DNA from 2 places in the Methylocystis echinoides genome. Region 2 is predicted to be linked to the other one. Evidence: riboswitches for the same ligand, from Rfam matches in the RefSeq annotation. Region 2 holds a riboswitch; the other holds the start of a gene.

Region 1 (10,071 bases), on a different replicon from region 2:
GGTGCCGTTCTGAAGCCGCATATCAGGGATTCGGCGCATGTCACCATATTGGCGAACCCCTCATCTCCGGTCCCATCTCCATCAGGAGCCTTTGCCTTATTTTACATGATCTTGTGATAAACGCCTCGGATTATGGAGCGCTCTCCACGCTGCCCGGTCGAGATAGTCTGGAAAAAAGTCGAGGATCGATCCCTTCGCCTGACTTGCGGGCGGCCTTGACCGTCTTCCTTGATCGTCAACACGGGGGTTGCGCTGCCTGCCGATGTTCTGGCTCGCGATCCGCTTACAAGCATATTGAAGAAGCCCGAGCTCCCAAGGAAGGTGGTCGAGAGTCTTCCTCGCTGATGGAGGGCCTGTGAGAGTCTATCGGCAAGAAGCCGCGCGCGTCGACCGCTTCCTCGAAGCCCTCACACTGGGGAGTCCGCGCCATCTCGACCCGCTCGAGACCAACGTGAGAAGCCGTTGAGAACGTCGAAGCATGTTCGTCGATGCAAGATTGACCTAATCGGGAAGACGACTGCCAGTTTGCTGCGTATCGTGTCGCGCATCAGGGCTCTGGTCGTCCTTGTCCTCCAGGAGGGCCGCGATCCACTGGACGCTTGGAAAGTGGTTGCAAAGAACGACCGCCGCCGATGTCAGGGGCACCGCGATCAGCGCCCCGGCGACGCCCCATATCCAGCTCCATACCGAGAGCGCCAATATTACGGCCATGGGCGTCAGGGAGAGACTCTTTCCCTGAAGGGTTGGCGCGACGAAATTGCTGATGACGATCTGGACGAGCGAAAATCCCCCAAACACGACCGCTGGCATCGCCCAGCCGCCGAACTGGATCACCGCATAGAGCGTTGGCGGGACGATTCCGACAAAATTTCCCACGATCGGGATGTAATTGAGCAGGAAGTTGAGAAGCGCCCACACGAGAGCAAGATCGAGCCCCAGCACGAGGGACAGGACCAGAGTCGCGGCCCCCGTAATTGCGCTTGTGATCGTTGTGACCCAGAGATACTGGCGAACCTTCACGGCAATCAGTTCAGCGGCGTCGACAAGCTCGCGACTCCGTTTCCCATCGGTCTGCCGATCGATCTTGTGACGAATCCTTCCAACCTCGGGAAGACCGAAGACCACCAATATCCCGATGATGCCGATATAGACGATTATGTTATAGGCGCTCCCAAGCGCCTTTTCCGCCATGCCTATCACACGGCTGAAATTTCCGGCGCTGCCGATCGAGCCGCCCCAGCTTCGGACCCAGTCCGAAAGGCTTTGGTAAAGCTGTTGGAGCTTGTCGGAGTTTTCCGTGAACGCCTGCGCGACTCGAGCCACAGAAAAGGAAATCGCGCCAGCGAAGGCGGCGAGGACGGCGAACAGGACAAGAACCGTTCCGAGGTTGCTGAGCGTTGGTGGGAAGTATCGTTCGAGCCATGGTTTTACCGGCCATACTGCGGCGATCACAACAGCCGCGGCGGCGAGCGGCATTGTGACGGCATAGGTCTGGCGAAGTGCGAAGCCGACGAGCAGGAACGCGATAATCGCCAGCAACCGCGTCTGCGCGGCCTGATGCGAATCAACCATCCTGTCTTCTCCGTCGTCGCCTGCAGCATATGATCACGGCGCCCACTGTCGCGCCTGGGGCCCATTTTCGGAGGGCGGGGCCTTCGCGCGCTTGCGCTGAGACGACATTGGGCTCCCAACGGACGGCGGCCAGCCCTCGCGTTGCAGCTTCCGGTCTCCGTCCGCTTCCTCCGTCTGATCGTGGAAAAGAATCTGGTAAGTTGGAAATGGCATGTCTACGCCAGCAGCGGTCAGCGCCGGCGCAATCGCACGGTAGACCTCGTCCGTGAGCCTGTAGGCGAGAAGCGGCCGCTGCGCCATAGTCGGGGCGATCATGGAAACGAGCCCCGCCGCCGGCAGGAAGATGATGTAGACCTCCGGATGACCGAAAAACCAGAAGAGATGTTGCCACAGCAGCGGATCGCCGCCGCGCGCCGCGGTAAAGAAGGGCCAGCCGAAAGCGCGTTCGATTTCAAGCAGCAGCGTCGCGAGAATGACGGCCGGAAAGACGATCATGCCCGCGAAGACGAGCATGGACCAGGCGAAGATCGGCAATTTACCTACCAAATTTTGTAGACCCGCCCGCGCCCGTCGACTTTCTCCGAGACGATGGTGAGCCCGAGCTTTTTCTTCAGAGCCCCAGCGAAGGCGCCTCGGACTGTGTGCTGCTGCCAGCCGGTCGCCTCGGCGATCTCGGCGATGGTCGCACCAGTCTTGCGCTGGAGTATGGCGATCATGGTCGCCTGTTTCGTGCCTTCGCGCGGCGTCCGTTCCGTGGGGACACGGGGCGCTTTGGGCGTGGCTTTGGGGGACGGCGCGGCGCTCGTAGCTGTCTTCGCCTTCTTCGCGCCCTTGGGCGATCTTCGGCTTCTTCGCCGTCTGGGATTCCAAGCCGATCGCGGCGAGCCCCGCGTCGGTGATCGCCAGCGTGACGCCGTGCCCATTGCCGGTTTCGCGCCAGGCGGTTTCGCTGGCGCAAACCTTGGCGTCGATCTCTTCGAGCGGCCCCCTCTTGATGAGGCTGCCGACGACGATCTTTACGGCGCCGCCCTTGAGGCGCGCGGGCAGCGGCAGTGCGATGCGCTCGGGATGTTCAGCTGCTTTCGAGAGGATGATCAGCTGGGTATTGGAAAGCTGGGTCATTGTGGGCTCCTTCAGCCGGAGATGGCGAGGATCGCCACCTTCTACAGGCTGAAGCCCGCGATCGGAGCGGGCGGGAGCCGGAGTGTTGGAGTGGCGCGTTATTCGGCGAAGCGGGAGGGAGACAACGCAACCCGCGCCGCCAGCGCCTCCACGCTCCACTCTGCGCCGGGATCGGCGTGCACGTGCCGCACCGCCTCTGATATCTTTGGGTCCGCCAGCCCTCGAAACCAGCCGGCGTCTCGCGCGCGCTGGCTTTGCTGAAATGAACGAATCGCCTCGGCGCAGAGCACTTCCAAAAGCCGCTGAGCGGTAAAGCCATTGCGGGAACGCCGCCCGCACTCCGCCGCCAGCATCGCCGCGCGGCGCCGGCGAGCGCCGGGCTTGGCCCCGGCCCCTCCCGCCTGGACTTTGAACGCGGGCGGCAGGGCGCCCAACTGCGGGTTGAGCGGAGGCGCTCGCATGACGAAGGCGCCGCAGATCAGCTCCGTCGCCCCCGGCTCGTCCTTTGGCGTTCCATTTCGGTTGGTGTCGCTTAAGATCGCTTCCAACACGGCCGACGGCGCGGCAATAGTCGATGCGCCGACCCGCCCGGCAGCAGCAAGAGCTCGGGCGTCGCACTTTATTTCTAGAGCCGGCTTGCGCATGCGGTCGTCTACGCCGTCGGAGCGCCGTTTGCCTGAGCTGACGAGCATCCAAACCGCAACTGACGCCGACCTAACGGATGTTGACAAGAATACTTCCCTGCGGCTTATAAATCGGTGAAGGCGATGGAGTTCGCCTTGTAACCGCCCTTGGGGCTGATGACTCCTGCTTGCGCATGCACGCTAGGAGTCCGCTTTGAACAAGCCCCTGTTTCCCCTCCGATTACGCCTGAAATGGCACTGCTCTCGCTCGGATTGGGCGGGAACATGACAGCCGTTGAGGAAGACCGGCTAACCGGTTGGCGGTTTGTCCTTTTCAATGTGGCGATCGCTGGCGGCAACATCATCGCCCTCTCAAATGTCCCCGGCTACACGGTGCTCGCCCCCTACGCGGCCGGCAGCCTCCAGGGCGTCACGCCCAGTTTTGGCACGTGGGCGACGACCGACCACATGATGGGGATCGTGCTCGGCCTGCCCTTCGCCCGCTGGCTGTCGGCACGGTACGGAGACTACCGGGTTTATGTCGCTGCATTTATCGCCTATGCGGTTTTTTCCCTCGCTTGCGCCTGGAGCGAAACCATTTGGTTCTTCGTGCCGGCGCGCTTCCTGTTGGGGCTTGCAGGCGGGGTGCTTCTCCCCATCGGCCAGGGCCTCGTCCTAAATGAACTCCCCGAGAAATTCCGCACCTACGGGGTCGCCTGGTGGGGCGTGCTCAGCATGGCGCCTTTTACCCTTGGCGTCTTCATGGGCGGCTTCTGGGCGGAGTATTTCAACTGGCGGATGCTTTTTTATTCAAATGTGGTCTTTGGCTTGCTCATTGCCGGAGTTATTGGCGCTCTGCTTTATGGCCGCCCTTACAGCCGGCGCATCACGCGTTTCGACACCGTCGGCGTGTTGTTGATCGCCTTCACCCTGGTCGGGATTCAGACAATATTCAATCAGGGCAATGACTTCGACTGGCTCGGGTCAACTTTTCTGACAATCGTCCTGATCGCCGTCGTCATCGCTCTCCCGACATTCATCATCTGGGAGCTGGGTGAGCGGCGCCCGGTTCTGGACATTCGCCTCTTCGCTCATCGCAACTACGCCGTCGCGACTTTTTGCTCCGTCGTCGGCTTCCTCTTCATTCAGGGCATGCTGTCGGTCTTTGTCGGACAGCTTCAGTTACTGCTGGGCTACACCTCGTCAGGCGCAGGTGTTGTCTATCTTACCATGGCCCTGCTCGCTGTGCCTCTCGTCGCGGTCGTGCACCTGCTCGTCCGGCACATTGATTTGCGCCTTTTCGCCAGCCTGAATTTTCTCGGCTTCTCGGTGACCATGACCTGGCTGGGCCTGTTCGATAAGCCCGCGTCGTTCGACCAGATCACTGTGCCGATGACTTTCTTCGGCTTCTTCCTGGCGACGTTTTTCGCGCCTCCCGCCGCCATCGCCGTCCAAGGTCTTGCGGGCTCGCAGCTGATCCGCGCCGCAGAGGAGCTTGCGATGTTGCGCACAGCCGCCGGCGCCTATGGCATCACTCTGCAAGGGGTCATGCAGTTCCGCCGAACGCCCTTCCACCAACTGGACCTCGCCGACCAACTTGGCGGTCGGCGTTTCCCCTCGCTCGACCTTCTCCCGCAGCTTTTGGACAAGCTGCAAGGGCTGGGCATGAGCGAATCCGTCGCGCGGGCGCAGGTTTCTCGCCTCATTCGCCAGCAAGCGCTGCTGATGGGACTCAACGACGCTTTCCTCACAGGGGCGCTCGCCTTCTTTGGCCTTGCGATTTTTGTTTGGTTGGCAAAGCCCAAGAAGCCCGCGCCGAAGCCAAGCTTGAAGCTCCTCCGCGCTGAAGAACTCATGGAAGAGCCCTGATGCTTTGGCTGAATTCAACGGAACTCCACGCGTGATCCGCCGCTTGCAGAGATCCATCCCTGTCGCAGCGGCGGTCGCGTCGTTGGGGGGCTGCATGCCCACAGCGCAGGAGCAACGCGCGGAATTCATGGAGCCGCCGCCAATGAGGCGAACAATCGCGGCTTCCGGTGTGAAGAGCGTCAGCGCGGAAAACGGTTGGCCAAGTCAACAATGGTGGAAATCCTTCCGCTGCGCCGACCTCGACGGCGTCATGGAAAAGGCGCTGCTGGACAATCAGGGCTTGAGGAAGGCCGCCGACACCCTGAAAGACGCCGAGGCGGCCGTCGACATCGCAGGCTCGCGCCTGACGCCCTATGTCGAGGCCGATCTCTCCTACAAACAGTATCGTTACGCCGAGCGCGGCGTCGCCGCCGGGCTCAATCCGCTGCAGGGAGGAAAACATAAATCTGCCGCCTTCCTCAACCCGATTTCCGCCAAATGGGAACTGGACTTTTGGGGCAAGAACCGCGCCTTGCTCGACGCCGCCATCGGCGACGCGCTGGCGCAGGCGGGAGAGCTTGAACAAACTCGCTTACTGCTGACAACGAGCGTCGCGCGCGCCTATCTTCGCGGCTATATTCTGGGCGAACAGCTCAAACTTGCCAAAGAGCTGACCGGCATGCGCCGTGAACTCCGCCAGCTCGCTGAAACGCGCTACCAAACGGGCATCGAAATCCTCGACGTTGTCCAGATTGCCCGGAGCAATGAAGAGTCGGCCGTTCGCCGCGAGGCCTCGCTGACGGCGGCGATCGAGATACAGGAAAACGCGCTGGCGCGCCTCATGGGGGAGGGGCCCGACGTGGCGCGCGGTCTCTTCGTCCGCCGGCAGACCGTCTCGCCCGCACAGCCCGCTCTGCCGAGGGAACTCCCAATCGAATTGCTCGCTCACCGCCCGGACCTTATGGCGGCGCTCCGTCGTGCCGAGGCCTGGGCGGACCGCATTCATGCCGCAAAGGCCTTGTTTCTACCCTCGATTGACCTCTCGGTCTCGGCGGGGCTCGAAGCTTCCGTCACCTCCACCCAATTCGCCAAGCTCGGCGGCTACCTCTTCAACCCCGGCGCCATGGTCTACAGCGTCACGCCGGGGTTGCATCTGCCGATCTTTCAGGGTGGCAAGCTCACCGGCAATCTCGAAACCCAGCGCGCCGATTACGACCAGGCGGTCGATACCTACAATGAGACGCTGCTCACCGCCGCGCAGCAGGTCGCAGATGCGCTCGCCACCCTGAAGAGGGCCAAGGCCGAGTACGAGTCGCAAGGACGCTTCATCAAGGCGCGCCGCGCCGCGGTCCAGCTTGCCCGCATCCGACTCCAGGGCGGCCTGCAGGACCGGCGGGAATTTGTGCAGCTATACGCCGACACGCTTGACGCTGTCTTTATCCAGCGCGGCATGGAAGGCGACCGACTCATCGCGACGGTGGATCTCATGCAGGCTCTCGGTGGCGGCTATGACGCCGGCCCGCAAGCCTATGAGCCGAGGCCGGCGCCAGAGACCGATCCGATCACGCCGGTGGTCGACGTCGTGCAATCGCTGGGAGGAGGCTGACTTGACCGTGGAACAGACGGGTGCCCCGCGCTCCCGCAAAAGCATACGCGCGCGCCGCAATTTCCTGCTCAAGGCTTTGGCGGTTGGCGTGGTCGTTGGCGTGTTGGCGGCCGCCTTCCGCTATCTGACCTATGATCGCGACTGGGTGACGACCGACAATGCGTTTGTGAGCGGCAATATCATTCCGGTGCAGGCCGATGCGACCGGCGTCGTCGCCAAGGTCCTGGCCGAAGAAACGCAGCTCGTGAAGAATGGCGACGTACTGATCCAGCTCGACGAACAACGCGCTCGCGCCGCGCTCGGCCAGGCTGAAGCCGAACTTGCGCGCGCGGTGCGTAACGTTGGAGCGTTGTTCGCTAACCGCCGGCAGATCTGCCAGAAGATAACGGCCCGCGCCGCGGTTCGCGAACGAACGGTCCATGATCTTGCACGCTACAAGCAGGCGGCGACGAGCGGCGCAGCCTCCGGCCAGGTCTTACAGAATACCCAGGATACTCTCGCCGCGCAGGAAGCCGATCTACGCGAAGCTCGCGCAGAATATCAAGCGATGGAGTCGCGGCTCGGCGGCGTGACGCCAACAACACACCCGGATATTGAATTCGCCAAGGCGCGCTTCAACGACGCCTATATCGAGTTCCTGCGCCAGAGCATTCGCGCGCCAGCCACGGGTTATGTCGCCAAGCGGCGCGTGCAGGTCGGACAGCGGGTGCGGCCTGGTGACCAGATCATGAATATTGTGCCCCTCGACCACCTCTGGGTTGAGGCCAATCTCTGGGAAAACCGCATGGAGCGGGTTCGCCCCGGCCAGCCCGCGATCATCAAAGTCGATCTCTATGGATCAAGCGCGACCTTCCACGGAGCCGTCGAAGGTCTCGTGCCAGGCTCTGGCAGCGTCTTCGCCACACTGCCGCCCGATAACGCCACCGGCAATTTCATCCGCATCGTACAGCGCGTGCCGGTGCGTATCGCCATTGACCCGGAGGAACTTAAGAAAACACCGCTACGACCGGGTCTCTCGACGGTTACATCCATTAATGTGAGCGCCGAAGCGAAGCCGATGAACGGATCTGTGGTGAAAACATCGACCGGCGAATATTCGACCACCGTTTTTGACAAGGACCTCGCGGACGCAAAGACTCGCGCCGATGATATCATCAAGAAAAACCTCGTCCGGGCCCCTGGGGACACGGATCAAAGCTGTGCGGCAGGGCGTGAAATGAGCGTTCGTTGAAGGCTGACCGCCATGGCCGCGGCAAACTTTGTGAGAGTTACTGGAAGGGTTCCGAAATGACAGTAGCGACCAGAAATTGGGCAAAAGCGGCGGTGCACTTCCTGCATAACCATTTTCTTGGATCATCGTCTTCTCTAATTCTGCGATGGGGCTCCTCTGCGGGTCGTATCTCGGCAAGAAGATCGTCAATCGTATCGACGCGAAAGCGTTTCGCACTCTCATCGAATTTCTGCTTGTCATTGCCGGGAATGTTGCTCGGCGAATAACTGCGGCGTCGCGAAGGATAACCTAGGGAGGAAGGGATATGGCGGGAATTTGGGGACAAGTCGCATTTGTATTCGCGCTGGCGCTTATCGCCAGCGTGATCGCGCATAGATACCGGCTCTCAACCGCGTTGGTGGAGATCATCGTCGGAATGATCGCCGGCTCATTGCTGGCGACATTCGGCGAATATTCGGTCTTCGGCGTGCAAGAGCCCTGGGTGAAGGCTTTCGCTGGGATCGGGGCGATATTCCTGACGTTCCTCGCCGGGGCGGAACTGGACCCGGATGTCTTCACGATGAAGTGGCGGGAGGCGGCGGCCATCGGTGTCGCGAGCTTTCTGCTGCCCGCGATTGGGTGTTGGGCCGCCGCCCACTATCTCCTTGGTTGGGATAGCTCGGCCGCGCTTCTGGCGGGCATTGCCTTGGCGGCGACTTCCGTCGCCGTCGTTTATACGGTGATGATGGAATATGGCTTCAACCGGGTGGAATTCGGCAAGACAATCCTGGCCGCCTGTTTCATCACCGATCTTGGAACCGTGATAACGCTGGGCCTCGTCTTCGCGCCCTTTACCTGGAAGACCTTGCTCTTCGCGGTTGCCCTTGGCGGCGCCTTTGTCGGTCTGCCAAAGATCACGCCGCGCGCTTACGCGATTTTCGGCGGCAGGCCCTCTGAATTCGAGTCCAAATTCCTGCTGTTCTGTCTCATGGGACTCGGGGCGCTCGCAGTGTGGGCCGGCAGCGAGGCCGTGCTTCCAGCCTATCTGATCGGAATGGCGCTTGCCGGGAGCGTGGGCCGCGATGCGGCTCTGGTCAAGCGCCTCCGTGCGATAACAATCGGATTGCTGACGCCGTTTTATTTCATCCGCGCTGGGTATTTTGTGTCCATCCCGACGGTGCTCCTGGCGCCTTTTGGCGTAGCCGCACTTATTCTCGTCGAGATGGTCACGAAGATCGTGAGCGTCTACCCCGTGGCGAGGGTGTTTAACGCGCCGCACAAGGACGCCATGTACACGACCCTGCTCATGGCGTCGGGGCTCACCTTCGGAACAATATCGGCGCTTTTTGGTCTTTCCAACAAGATCATCGATGACGCGCAATATTCGACCCTGGTCGCCGCGATCATCGGCACGGCGGTGCTTCCAACGCTCATCGCCAATAAGTTCTACCTGCCGCGCCATCTTCTGCCCAAGGACGAAATGACCTTGCACACGCCTGCTCACGAGGCGGAGGTCGAAAAGGCGTTGGAAGATTCCGAAGTGCGGTCCTAATCGAAAAGGAGCCATCCGATGGCAAAAATTGAAGCGGTGCGTGCGCTAGAGATCCTGGACTCACGGGGCAATCCCACGGTGCGGGTCAACGTGACGCTTGACAACGGCGTCGTTGCGACAGCTTCGGTGCCATCGGGCGCCTCGACAGGCGAACACGAAGCGGTTGAACTCCGGGACGGCGAAGCGCGCTATGGCGGCAAAGGGGTGCTGAAAGCGGTTAAAAACGTCAATGAGCAGATCGCGCCTGAGATCAAAGGGCTGGATCCGACACACCAGGCCGAAATCGACTCGCGGATGCTGCAGCTCGACGGGACGCCAAACAAAGCAAAGCTAGGCGCGAATGCGATCCTCGGCGTTTCGATGGCTGTCGCCCGCGCCGCCGCCCAAACGTCGGCCTTGCCGCTATATGCCTACCTCGGCGGGGCCGGCGCCAGACGTCTTCCGGTCCCCATGATGAATATCATCAATGGCGGCAAGCACGCTCAGAACTCGGTGGACTTCCAGGAATTCATGGTCCTGCCGATAGGGGCGCAGAGTT
Region 2 (10,071 bases):
TGAGACGCCGCGATCTCGTCCGCCGACCACCAGCGCCAACCGAGCAGGTGCACCTTTTCTTCCGGCGTAAGGCTTTGCGGCGCAGGCGCGAACTCTTCCGTTCTGATCAGGAAATAGCGCTCGATCGCCTGGTGCCAATCTTCGCCGAGCTCCATCGGGAACTCCCGCGTCGCGACGACGGGGCCGACGTCGCCGCGCAGGAGGAGACCGGTCTCCTCGGCGACTTCCCGCCGCAGCGCCGCCTCGAACGTCTCGCCCTCCTTGAGCGCGCCGCCCGGCGTCGCCCAGAAGTGGTGATGCCCCAGCGCCAGAAAATGCGGCGACAGGCCGCCGGCGTATTGCATGAGCAGCGCACGGCCGGCCGGCTCGACGATCAGCGCCCGGGCGGCCTCGCGCCGCGGCAGCGCCACCCCGTCCCAGGGCGCTGCGATTTCCGCCCGCCCCTCCGGCCGCGCCCAATCGACGAGCGACCATTCGCCGTCGTCATAGGCGATCCAGTTCGGCGTCGCGTTCAGCACCGGATGCTCGCGCTTCTCGGAAAGCGCCTTGCCGGTGGCGATCCGCCAGGCGATGTCGAGCACGCCCGCATGGGCGACGACGAGCACCGTGAGGCCGGCGCTCTCGCGGGCGATGTCGGTCAGCACCAGGCGGACGCGGCGGGCGAATTCTTCGAGCGTCTCGCCCTCGGGCGCCGCGAAGTCGGGCTTGCGCGAGAGATAATGCGGATAGTCGTCGGCGTATTTGACCTGCACCTCGGCGTGGGTGTGGCCTTGCCAGGCGCCGTCGTCCTTCTCGCGCAGCCGCTGCGTCGCGCGAACCTCGAGCCCGCGCGACGCGGCGATGGGCGCGGCGGTGGCGAGGGCGCGGCGGAGATCGCTCGCGTAGACGCGGTCGAAATGGGCGCCGTCCAGCTCATGCGCGAGCGCCTGCGCCTGGGCGCGGCCGCGCGCATTGAGGGCAATGTCGAACTGGCCCTGGAAACGACGTTCAATATTCCAATTTGTCTCGCCGTGGCGGGCGAGACAGATGATCGTTCGGGTCATCGCTCGTCTTGGCGCGGCGCACGGGCCGCTCGCGCGCGGGCTCTCGCGCAAAATTCGCCCGCCGCGCCGTTACGCGACGGCTGTTCTGCCCTATCCCGCCGGAAAAGTCAGTCGCCTTTTGGCGAAAACGCCTGCCCTTGACTTGCGTCAATGCCGCGCGGCGTAGGTGAACTCGCCGGCGCGAATGTGGCCGGGCAGCGTCTCGACGAAGCGCGCGACCGCCTCTTCGCCATAGGTCGCGACGAGCTCGCGCAGCGCCGCCGACAACGCCGCCTGGGCGAAGGACTCGCTTTCAATTCCCGCCAAAATCGCCTCGGCGAAGGCTTCGGTCACATAGGCCAAAGCGGCGCGCTGCTGCTCGCCGCCGGTGTCGTCGAAAGTCGCTAGGTTCAGCTGCATCATGCGATGCACTTTAGACAAGGCGCCCGCCGGGCGCGACCGGCCTCTTTCCAAAAGGTTAATTCCAGCTTGCAGATAATCTTAAGGACTGCCGAATCGATAACTCACGTCGCGCGAGATTTTGGCGGCCTCGTCGAGATAACGCGCGGTCGCGTCTTTGGCGTTCTGCGTGCAGACCCGATAGGTCAGCTCATAGCCGCGGAAGCCGCGATTGAAGGCCGCGACGTATTTGTCGCGCCGCGGCCCGCTCGGCGCTTCCGCCTCGAGCAGCGCGGACATTTTGTCGCGCCAGTCGCCGCCGTCCTTCGCCTGGCAGAGATCGCGCAGAAAGGCGAGCGCGCCAAGCACTTCAGACAGCCTCATAAGCTGCCCCGCATAGGGCGGGGGCGGGGCCTCGCCGCCCGGAGCGCCGGGCTTGGCGGCGGTCTCCGGCTGCCCCTTGGCGGGCTCGCCTTTTTTCTTGGCCTTGGCGGCGGCCGCGGCGTCGGGACGTTTTTTCTCTTTCTGGGGAACGTCGCGCGCCGGGGCCGAGCGCGGCGCCGCGCGTTCGGGCCGGTCGGGGCCGAAGAGATTGTCGAAGATCCCCTGCGCCCCGGCTTCGAAGCTCAAGAGAGAGGCGCAGGCGAGCGCCAATGGGGCGACGCTGCGTCTCATGGATAGAGGCGCTCCTTGCGCCAGTCCTGGCCAGGAGCCTCACGGAAGAAGCGCAGGCGGTCGTGCAGACGGAAGGGTCGGTCCTGCCAAAACTCCATGGCGATCGGCTTGATGCGGAAGCCGCGCCAATAGGGCGGCCGCGGAATGTCGCCAATCGCATATTTCGCCGCATATGACGCCACCGATTTCTCCAGCGCGAAGCGGCTCTCGAGCGGGCGCGACTGCTGGCTGGCCCACGCCCCGATGCGCGAGTCGCGCGGGCGGCTGGCGTAATAGGCGTCGGATTCCGCCTCGCTCACCGCCTCGACCGGGCCGCGCAGGCGCACCTGACGGCGCAGCGATTTCCAGTGGAAGAGGGCCGCCGCCTTCATATTGGCGGCGAGCTGTCGCCCCTTGGCGCTCTCCGCGTTGGTGTAGAAGACGAAGCCCTCCGGGCTCCACTCCTTCATCAGCACCATGCGCGCGTCCGGCAGGCCGTCGGCGTCGGCCGTCGCCACCGCCATGGCCTCGGGGTCGTTAACTTCCTTGGCCTGCGCATCCTCAAACCATCTTCCGAAAAGATCAAACGGCTCTACGGCTTCGACAAAGTCACCCGACGTTAACGCGTTCACGGGAAAATCCTCTCCTGGGAGGCGCCTGATCCGGGCGCGGCGCGTTGGAAGGCAGCCCTTTGCAGTTCTTGAGTATCAGACATATAACCGACAGCCTCATTGCTCAATTCCCGCGCTTCGGGGCCGTTGGCGCCATCATGCTCGCCTGCGCCGCCTCTGGGTGCTCGATCGCCATTCCGATGGCGTCTTCTCCCAATTCAGCGCTGTGGCGGGGCGCGCCCGACGACGCGACCGGCTCCATCGCCAAGCCTGCGCCGAAGCTCTCCCGCCATCTCGACGCCGAAGACCTGCGCCGCGCCATGGCGGCGATGAGCACCGCGCTCGATCCGCAAGGCTCCGGGGCGAGCGTTCATTGGGACAATCCGCAGACTGGCGCCAAGGGCTCCTTCACGCCGCTTGGACAGGCCTATCCGCTCGACGGCAAAATCTGCCGCGCCTTTGTCGCCGACATAGAAGCGGGCGAGACCGACGAGAAATTGCAAGGCGCCGCCTGCCGAGAGAAGTCGGCCGACTGGGCGCTGACCGAGGCCAAGCTCCGGAAAATCTAATTCTTGCGGTCGATCAGCCACAGCGCCGCGACGAAAAACCCCTTTGAGATCGGCAGAAAGAGCAGCGTGGCGACGATCGTCACGACCACGAGAATCGCCGCCTCCTGCCAATAGGGCATGAGTTCGCCGCGCTCGAGGACGATGAGCAACGGCACGACGATATGGGCGACGAGGCCGATGGTGAGCCACGCCGGGCCGTCGTCGGCGTCCAATCCCTCGAAGGTCTCGCCGCAATGCGCGCAGCGGTCCCGACGTTTCAGGTAGCCTTGAAAAATGCGCCCTTCGCCGCAGCGGGGGCATTTCATCGACGCGCCGCGCCACAGCGTCAGGGGCGCCGAGGCTGCGGCGCGCGGGGAAAGGTCTTTCTCGGTCATAAGGCTTTGTTCACCTTCGGCGGGCGCGAATCAAGGGGGCCCGATTCGACCCCGTTTTGTGCGCCTTTTCTTCTCCCGGCTCCCAAAACGGGGCGCCCCCGCGACCGAGCCGCTAAAGCGTCCGATAAGGTTTCTCATTCACGCCGCGCGGGGTAACCTTTCATCTAAAGCCATTTGGAGCCAGACATGTCCGAGCCCTTCGGCAAGCGCCGCCTCATTGTGACCAGTCTTCTCGCGCTGCTCGTCATCCCGGTCTTTTTCCTGTCGGTGCGCGCCTTCGCCGCCTGGCGGGCGGGCTATGGCTGGGAGGAGATGGACTGGGACGGCAAGGGGCATACGACCGTCCTCGACTTTCTCAAGGCCGCCGAAATCGGCAAGCGGCCGGTGCTGGTCAACGACCGCAGCTGCGTCGAATATTACCTGCATCGCGACGGAATCATCGTGAAGACCGCTTGCCCCTAGCCCCCCGCGGCCGGGCGCTTGGCCGCTGCGCGCATCAGGCTGAGGCATTCGAAGGTCGACGCCATGTCGAGGGCGGTCAGGCCGAGCCCGGTCTCGAACAGCGGGTCGGCCCCCGCCGCCAAGAGCCGCGCGACCGCGCGCGCCCGGCCCGAAGAGGCGGCGAACATCAGCGGCGTCGCGCCCGTGGCGTTGACATGCTGCACGTCGATCCCGGCGGCGATGAGCAGCTCGATGGTCTCGATGTTTTCGGTGACGCAGGCGAGCCACAGCGCCTGATTGCCGTCTGCGTTCTCGGCGTCGAGATCGGCGCCCGCGTCGAGGAGCTCCTGCGCCAGCGCCGCCGTCGCGCGCCGCGCCGCGACCATCAGCGGCGTCGCGCCGTCGCCGTTGCGGCCATTGACCTCGTCCGGCCCGAAGCCGTGTTCGGTGAGAAAGTCGCGCAGCGCGTCGCTCGGCATGATGTCGCTTTCGTCTTGTCTGGTTGGCCGGATCGGCTCGAGAGATGCGAAGTCGGGGCCAGTCGCCCCCGCCATTGCCATTCGGGCCGGTCTGCGCTAGCTCGACGCGTCATTTGAAACGCGTCCTCATGGCCCGTCGGCCGTTTTTCGTCCCCCAAGGAACGCGCGATCCGGAGCTCTCCCGCATGAAACTGCCCAATCAGTTCTATCGTCCGCTGGCCATTGGCGCGCCGTCGCCCTATCGCGAGCTTCCGGTCAAGGTCGAGCGGATGATCCATTTCGTGCCGCCGCATGTCGAGAAAATGCGGGCGAAGGTTCCGGACATCGCCAAGCAGGTCGACGTGGTGCTCGGCAATCTCGAGGACGCCATCCCCGCCGACGCCAAGGAAGCCGCGCGCGCCGGCTTCATCGACATGGCCAAGTCCACGGATTTCGGCTCCACGGGCCTGTGGACCCGCATGAACGCCTTGAACAGCCCCTGGGCGCTCGACGACATGATCGAGATCGTCGGCGCCGTCGGCGACAAGCTCGACGTCGTCATGCTCCCCAAGGTCGAAGGTCCCTGGGACATCGCCTATCTCGACCAGCTTCTGGCCCAGCTCGAAGCGAGAAACAGCGTCCAGAAGCCCATTCTGATCCACGCCATTCTGGAGACGGCGGAGGGCGTGAAGAACGTCGACGCCATCGCCGCGGCCTCGCCGCGCATGCATGGCATCAGCCTCGGCCCGGCCGATCTCGCGGCCTCGCGCGCCATGAAGACCACGCGCGTCGGCGGCGGCCACCCGGAATATAAGGTGATCGCCGACGCCGATCCGGGCGCGGGCCTGCGGGCGAGCTTCCAGCAGGATCTGTGGCACTACACCATCGCCAAAATGGTCGACGCCTGCGCCTCCGCCGGCATCAAGGCCTTCTACGGCCCCTTCGGCGATTTCTCCGACGCGCCGGCCTGCGAGGCCCAGTTCCGCAACGCCTTCCTGCTCGGCTGCGCGGGCGCCTGGTCGCTGCATCCGACGCAGATCGACATCGCCAAGCGCGTCTTCTCGCCCGATCCGAAGGAAGTCGCTTTCGCCAAGCGCGTGCTCGACGCCATGCCCGACGGCACCGGCGCGGTGATGATCGACGGCCGCATGCAGGACGACGCCACCTGGAAGCAGTGCAAGGTCGTCGTCGACCTCGCCAAGCAGGTCGCCGCCAAGGACGCCGATTTCGCCAAGATCTACGGCTTGTAATTTCGGCTGAGCGCCGAGGCGCCGGTTGACAGGCCCCCGCCTTGCGGCGCTAAACTCGCGGCAGGCGATGGGGTTCGCCTTGTAACCGCCCTCGGGGCCGATGACTCCTGTTTGGCCAGCCGCCAGTCGGAGTCTGTCGTGCAAAACCCAATCAACGCAAATACGATCCGCCTCTCCGCCGCCGGGCGCCGGAGGGGCCCCTGATGCTTACCGTCGACGAGAAGCTCACGGGCTGGCGCTTCCTGCTGTTCAACGTCGCCGTCGCCGTCGGCAACGTCATCGCCCTTTCGAATGTGCCGGGTTACACGGTGCTCGTGCCCTATGCGGCCGGGAGCCTGCAGGGCGTCAATCCGAGCTTCGGCACCTGGGGCACCACCGACCACATGATGGGCGTCGTCCTGGGCCTGCCGCTCGCGCGCTGGCTCGCGGGGCGCTATGGCGACTACCGGGTCTACTGCTGGGCCTTCGTCGCCTATGCGGTCTTTTCCTTCGCCTGCGCCACGAGCGAAACCATCTGGTTCTTCGTGCCGATGCGCTTCCTGCTCGGGCTGGCGGGCGGGATCATCCTGCCGCTCGGGCAGACGCTCGTCTTGACCGAGCTTCCCGAGAAATATCGCGTTTACGGGGTCGCCTGGTGGGGCGTGCTCAGCATGGCGCCCTTCACGCTGGGCGTCTTCATGGGCGGTTTCTGGGCGGAGTATGTCGACTGGCGGATGCTGTTTTACTCGAACATCATTCTGGGCTTGCCCATCGCCGGTCTGGTTTTCGCGCTGTTCTACGGCCGCCCTGTCAAGCGCAGAATCGTGCGCTTCGACGCGGTCGGCTTTGCGCTGATCGCCGTCACCCTCGTCGGCGTGCAGACCATTCTCAATCAGGGCAACGACTTCGACTGGTTCGGCTCGGCCGTTCTCGGCGCGGTCATGGTCGTCGTGGTCGTCGCCTTTCCGGCCTTCATTCTGTGGGAGCTCGGCGAGCGCAATCCGGCGCTCGACGTCAGGCTGTTTCGCCACCGCAATTACGCGGTCGCGACCTTCTGCTCAGTCGCCGGCTTTCTCGTCATTCAGGGCACATTGTCGGTCTTCGTCGGGCAATTGCAGACGCTGCTCGGCTATACCTCCTCGCTGGCCGGCCTCGTCTATCTCACCATGGCCGTCTTCGCCGCGCCCGTCGTCTCGGTCGTGCACCTGCTCACGAAGCACATCGAGCTGCGCTATCTCGCGAGCCTCAATTTCATCGGCTTCGCGGTGACGCTGACCTGGCTCGGCGAATATGACAAGGTCGCCTCCTTCGACCAGATCACGGCGCCGATGCTGTTCTTCGGCTTTTTCCTCGCCACCTTCTTCGCGCCGCCCGCCGCGATCGCCGTGCAGGGGCTCCCCGGCAAAAAGCTCATTCGCGCGGCGGAGGAGCTCGCCATGCTGCGCACGGCTTTCGGCGCCTATGGCATCACCTCGCAGGCCGTCGTGCAATTTCGTCGCGCGCCCTTTCATCAGCTGGGCATGGCGGATCAGTTGGGCGGCCGCCGTTTCCCGTCGCTCGACGTTCTGGGCGCGCTCATGAGCAAGCTGCAGGATCTCGGCATGAGCGAAGCGGTGTCGCGGCTGCAGGTTTCGCGGTTGATGCGGCAGCAGTCGCTGCTGCTCGCCCTCGATGACGCCTTCTATTTCGGCGCCTTCATTTTCGTCTGCCTTGCCGCCATCATCTGGCTCGCGCGGCCCGCGCATCTCGACAAGCCTGCGAAAAAGCCCACCCTCACCGAGCTCCAAGCCGAGGAGTTGATGGAGCAGCCGTGAATCGCGGCGCTGCTTTCCCTCTCGCCGTGCGCCGCGCGCGCGCGCGTCACGACCGCACGTCGGAGGTCTCGAGCGCCTTCTCGACCTGTTCTTCCCGCGCCACGGCGCCGTCGTCTCGCGGCAGCAGGTGACGGGGCAGGAAATAGCGGTTGGCGATGAGCGTGGGAACGACCGCGGTGCCGATGATGGCGGCGACGAGGGTCGAATATTGCGCCTGGTCGATGATGTTGTTGGAGAGCCCGAACAGCGCCGAAATTGTCCCGAAGGTGAGGCCCGACGCCATGAGCAGCGTCGTATACATCGCATCCTTATGCGGCGCGTCGAAGCGCCGCGCCACCGGATAGACGCTTGCGACCTTGCCGCCGATCTCCACGGCAAGAAAGATCACCACGCCGACCGGCGCGGCGATCACGGCGGGCAGCGACACGAAATAGCCGGCGCGAATGAAATAGAAAGGCGTCAGCAGGCCGATCGTGATGGTCCGCAAGCGTCGGATGAGGGCGCTGTCGCGGCCGACGCTGCCGGCGAGCGCCATGCCGATGAGATAGGCCGGCAGCACCGCTTCGCTCCCCGCCCATGTCGCCAGCGCCCCGAGGCCTAACAGCGCGAAAAGCAGGAATTTTGCTTCGAACTCGGAGGGTCGGCCGCCGAATCGCGCGAAAGCGATGGGCGTGATTTTCGGCAGACAGATAAAGGCCCCCGCCAGAGCGGCGACGAACAGCAACGTCTTCCAGGTGAAGGGCGCAAAGACGAGGCCGAGCGTCACCACCGTGCCGAGATCGGTGATGAAACAGGCGGCGAGAATCGTCTTGCCATAATCCGTGCGGTTGAAGCCATATTCCATCATCACAGTGTAGACGACGGCGACGGACGTGGCGGCGAGCGCGATCCCGGCGAGCAAAGCGGGCGACGAGTCCCAGCCGAGCAGAAAATGCGCCGCCGCGAAGCAGGCGACGGAAGGGACGAGGAAGCTCGCGCCGCCGATGGCGGCCGCCTCCTTCCATTTGCGTCTGAAGACGTCCGGATCGAGCTCCGCGCCGGCGAGAAAGGTCAGGAGAATCGCGCCGACGCCCGCCAGCGTCTTCACCCAGGGCTCCTGAACGGCGAAAATCCATTCATAGCCGATGAGGCCGAGAAGGGCCTGCGCGCAAAGTCCGACACTAATCTCGACGAGCGCCGTCGACAGGCGAAAGCGATGCGCGATCAGGCCCGCGAGGAGCGCGAGCCCGAAAACAAACGCCGCCTGCGCCCAGATCGAAGTCATGGCGGGTGTGCTCCTTGCCGGGTCTAGCGGACGTCGTCCGCCGCGGCCTTCGCCCGCCCCGGCCCTTCCCGCGCGGGGGAGGGAAGGGCGCGCGACCAGCCGTGGCGCTTACTTCACGCCGAGCAGTTCGACGTCGAAAATGAGCCAGGAGTTGGCGGGGATGGCGTTGCCCATGGCGCGGGCGCCATAGCCGAGCTCGGGGGGAATGATGAGTGTGCGCTTGCCGCCGACTTTCATGGTCTCGACGCCTTCGTCCCAGCCCTTGATGACCTGGCCCATGCCGAGCGGGAATTCGAAGGGCTCGCCGCGGTCGCGGGAACTGTCGAATTTCTTGCCCTTCGCGCCGTTCACATAGAGCCAGCCGGTGTAATGCACGGTGACCGTCTGGCCGACTTTCGGCGAAGCGCCGGAGCCCGGCTTTACGTCGATATATTTCAGACCGTCCGCGGTCAGCGTCGTTTCGGGCTCGGCGCGCAGCGCCGTCGGCGCGAGGGCGAGGCCCGCGGCGGCGGCGACAAGAGCGGCGGCGAACGTCTTTTTGACCATGCGCATATTCTTCCTCCCGTTCATTCAGGCGAAAATGCCGTTGTCGCGGGCGAGCTGCAGCAGATTTTTCTGCGGCCGCGCGCCGACATGAGAGATGATTTCCGCCGCCGCCATCGCCCCGAGCGCGGCGCTCGTCTGATGCGGCAGCCCCCTCGCGTAGCCGGTGAGGAACCCTGCGGCGAAAAGATCGCCGGCGCCGGTCGTGTCGACGACTTCATCGACCGGATAGGCCGGCGCCGCGATGAGCCTGTCGCCATTGGCGACGACGCAGCCTTTCTCGGAGCGCGTCACCACGCCGAGCAGCCCCGGTTCGGCGCCCAGCGCCGCGACGGCCGTGTCGAAATCGGCGGTTTCGTAAAGCGCGTGCAATTCGCTCTCATTGGCGAAGAGAATGTCGACCACGCGCTCCCGGACGAGCGACAGAAACTCGGCCCTATAGCGGCCGACGCAGAATGAGTCGGAAAGAGTCAGCGCCACCTTGCGCCCATTGGCGCGCGAGACCTTCGCCGCGCGCAGAAACGCTTCCTTGGCCCCCGGCGGATCCCAGAGATAGCCCTCCATGTAGAGGACGCTTGCCGCGGCGACCGCCTTTTCGTCGATGTCGTCGGGCCCCAGCGCCTGACAGGCGCCGAGGAAGGTGTTCATGGTGCGCTGGCCGTCGGGCGTCACGAAGATCAGGCAGCGCGCCGT

The links. A riboswitch is a leader RNA that binds a small molecule or an ion and turns the genes downstream of it on or off. The one in region 2 is predicted to bind fluoride.
Region 1: another riboswitch for fluoride. It lies ahead of RVU70_RS19540 (MFS transporter); the one in region 2 lies ahead of RVU70_RS07990 (MFS transporter).

What each region holds. Positions count from the first base shown of each region.
Region 1 is NZ_CP156085.1:177,667-187,737, reverse strand. It holds gene RVU70_RS19560 (AI-2E family transporter) at 502-1,539, opposite strand; partial or broken gene RVU70_RS19555 (cbb3-type cytochrome c oxidase subunit I) at 1,840-2,115, opposite strand; gene RVU70_RS19550 (DUF3489 domain-containing protein) at 2,112-2,288, opposite strand; gene RVU70_RS19545 (cupin domain-containing protein) at 2,793-3,338, opposite strand; fluoride riboswitch at 3,449-3,511, shown strand; gene RVU70_RS19540 (MFS transporter) at 3,495-5,186, shown strand; gene RVU70_RS19535 (efflux transporter outer membrane subunit) at 5,218-6,771, shown strand; gene RVU70_RS19530 (HlyD family efflux transporter periplasmic adaptor subunit) at 6,773-8,002, shown strand; gene RVU70_RS19525 (cation:proton antiporter) at 8,307-9,533, shown strand; gene eno (phosphopyruvate hydratase) at 9,552-10,071, shown strand, end outside.
Region 2 is NZ_CP156084.1:1,646,970-1,657,040, forward strand. It holds gene RVU70_RS07945 (histidine phosphatase family protein) at 1-1,043, opposite strand, end outside; gene RVU70_RS07950 (hypothetical protein) at 1,191-1,445, opposite strand; gene RVU70_RS07955 (TIGR02301 family protein) at 1,524-2,096, opposite strand; gene pdxH (pyridoxamine 5'-phosphate oxidase) at 2,093-2,707, opposite strand; gene RVU70_RS07965 (RT0821/Lpp0805 family surface protein) at 2,776-3,255, shown strand; gene RVU70_RS07970 (DUF983 domain-containing protein) at 3,252-3,629, opposite strand; gene RVU70_RS07975 (hypothetical protein) at 3,816-4,091, shown strand; gene RVU70_RS07980 (ankyrin repeat domain-containing protein) at 4,088-4,549, opposite strand; gene RVU70_RS07985 (CoA ester lyase) at 4,735-5,778, shown strand; fluoride riboswitch at 5,833-5,895, shown strand; gene RVU70_RS07990 (MFS transporter) at 5,982-7,571, shown strand; gene RVU70_RS07995 (cation:proton antiporter) at 7,618-8,835, opposite strand; gene RVU70_RS08000 (FKBP-type peptidyl-prolyl cis-trans isomerase) at 8,944-9,387, opposite strand; gene RVU70_RS08005 (adenosine kinase) at 9,406-10,071, opposite strand, start outside.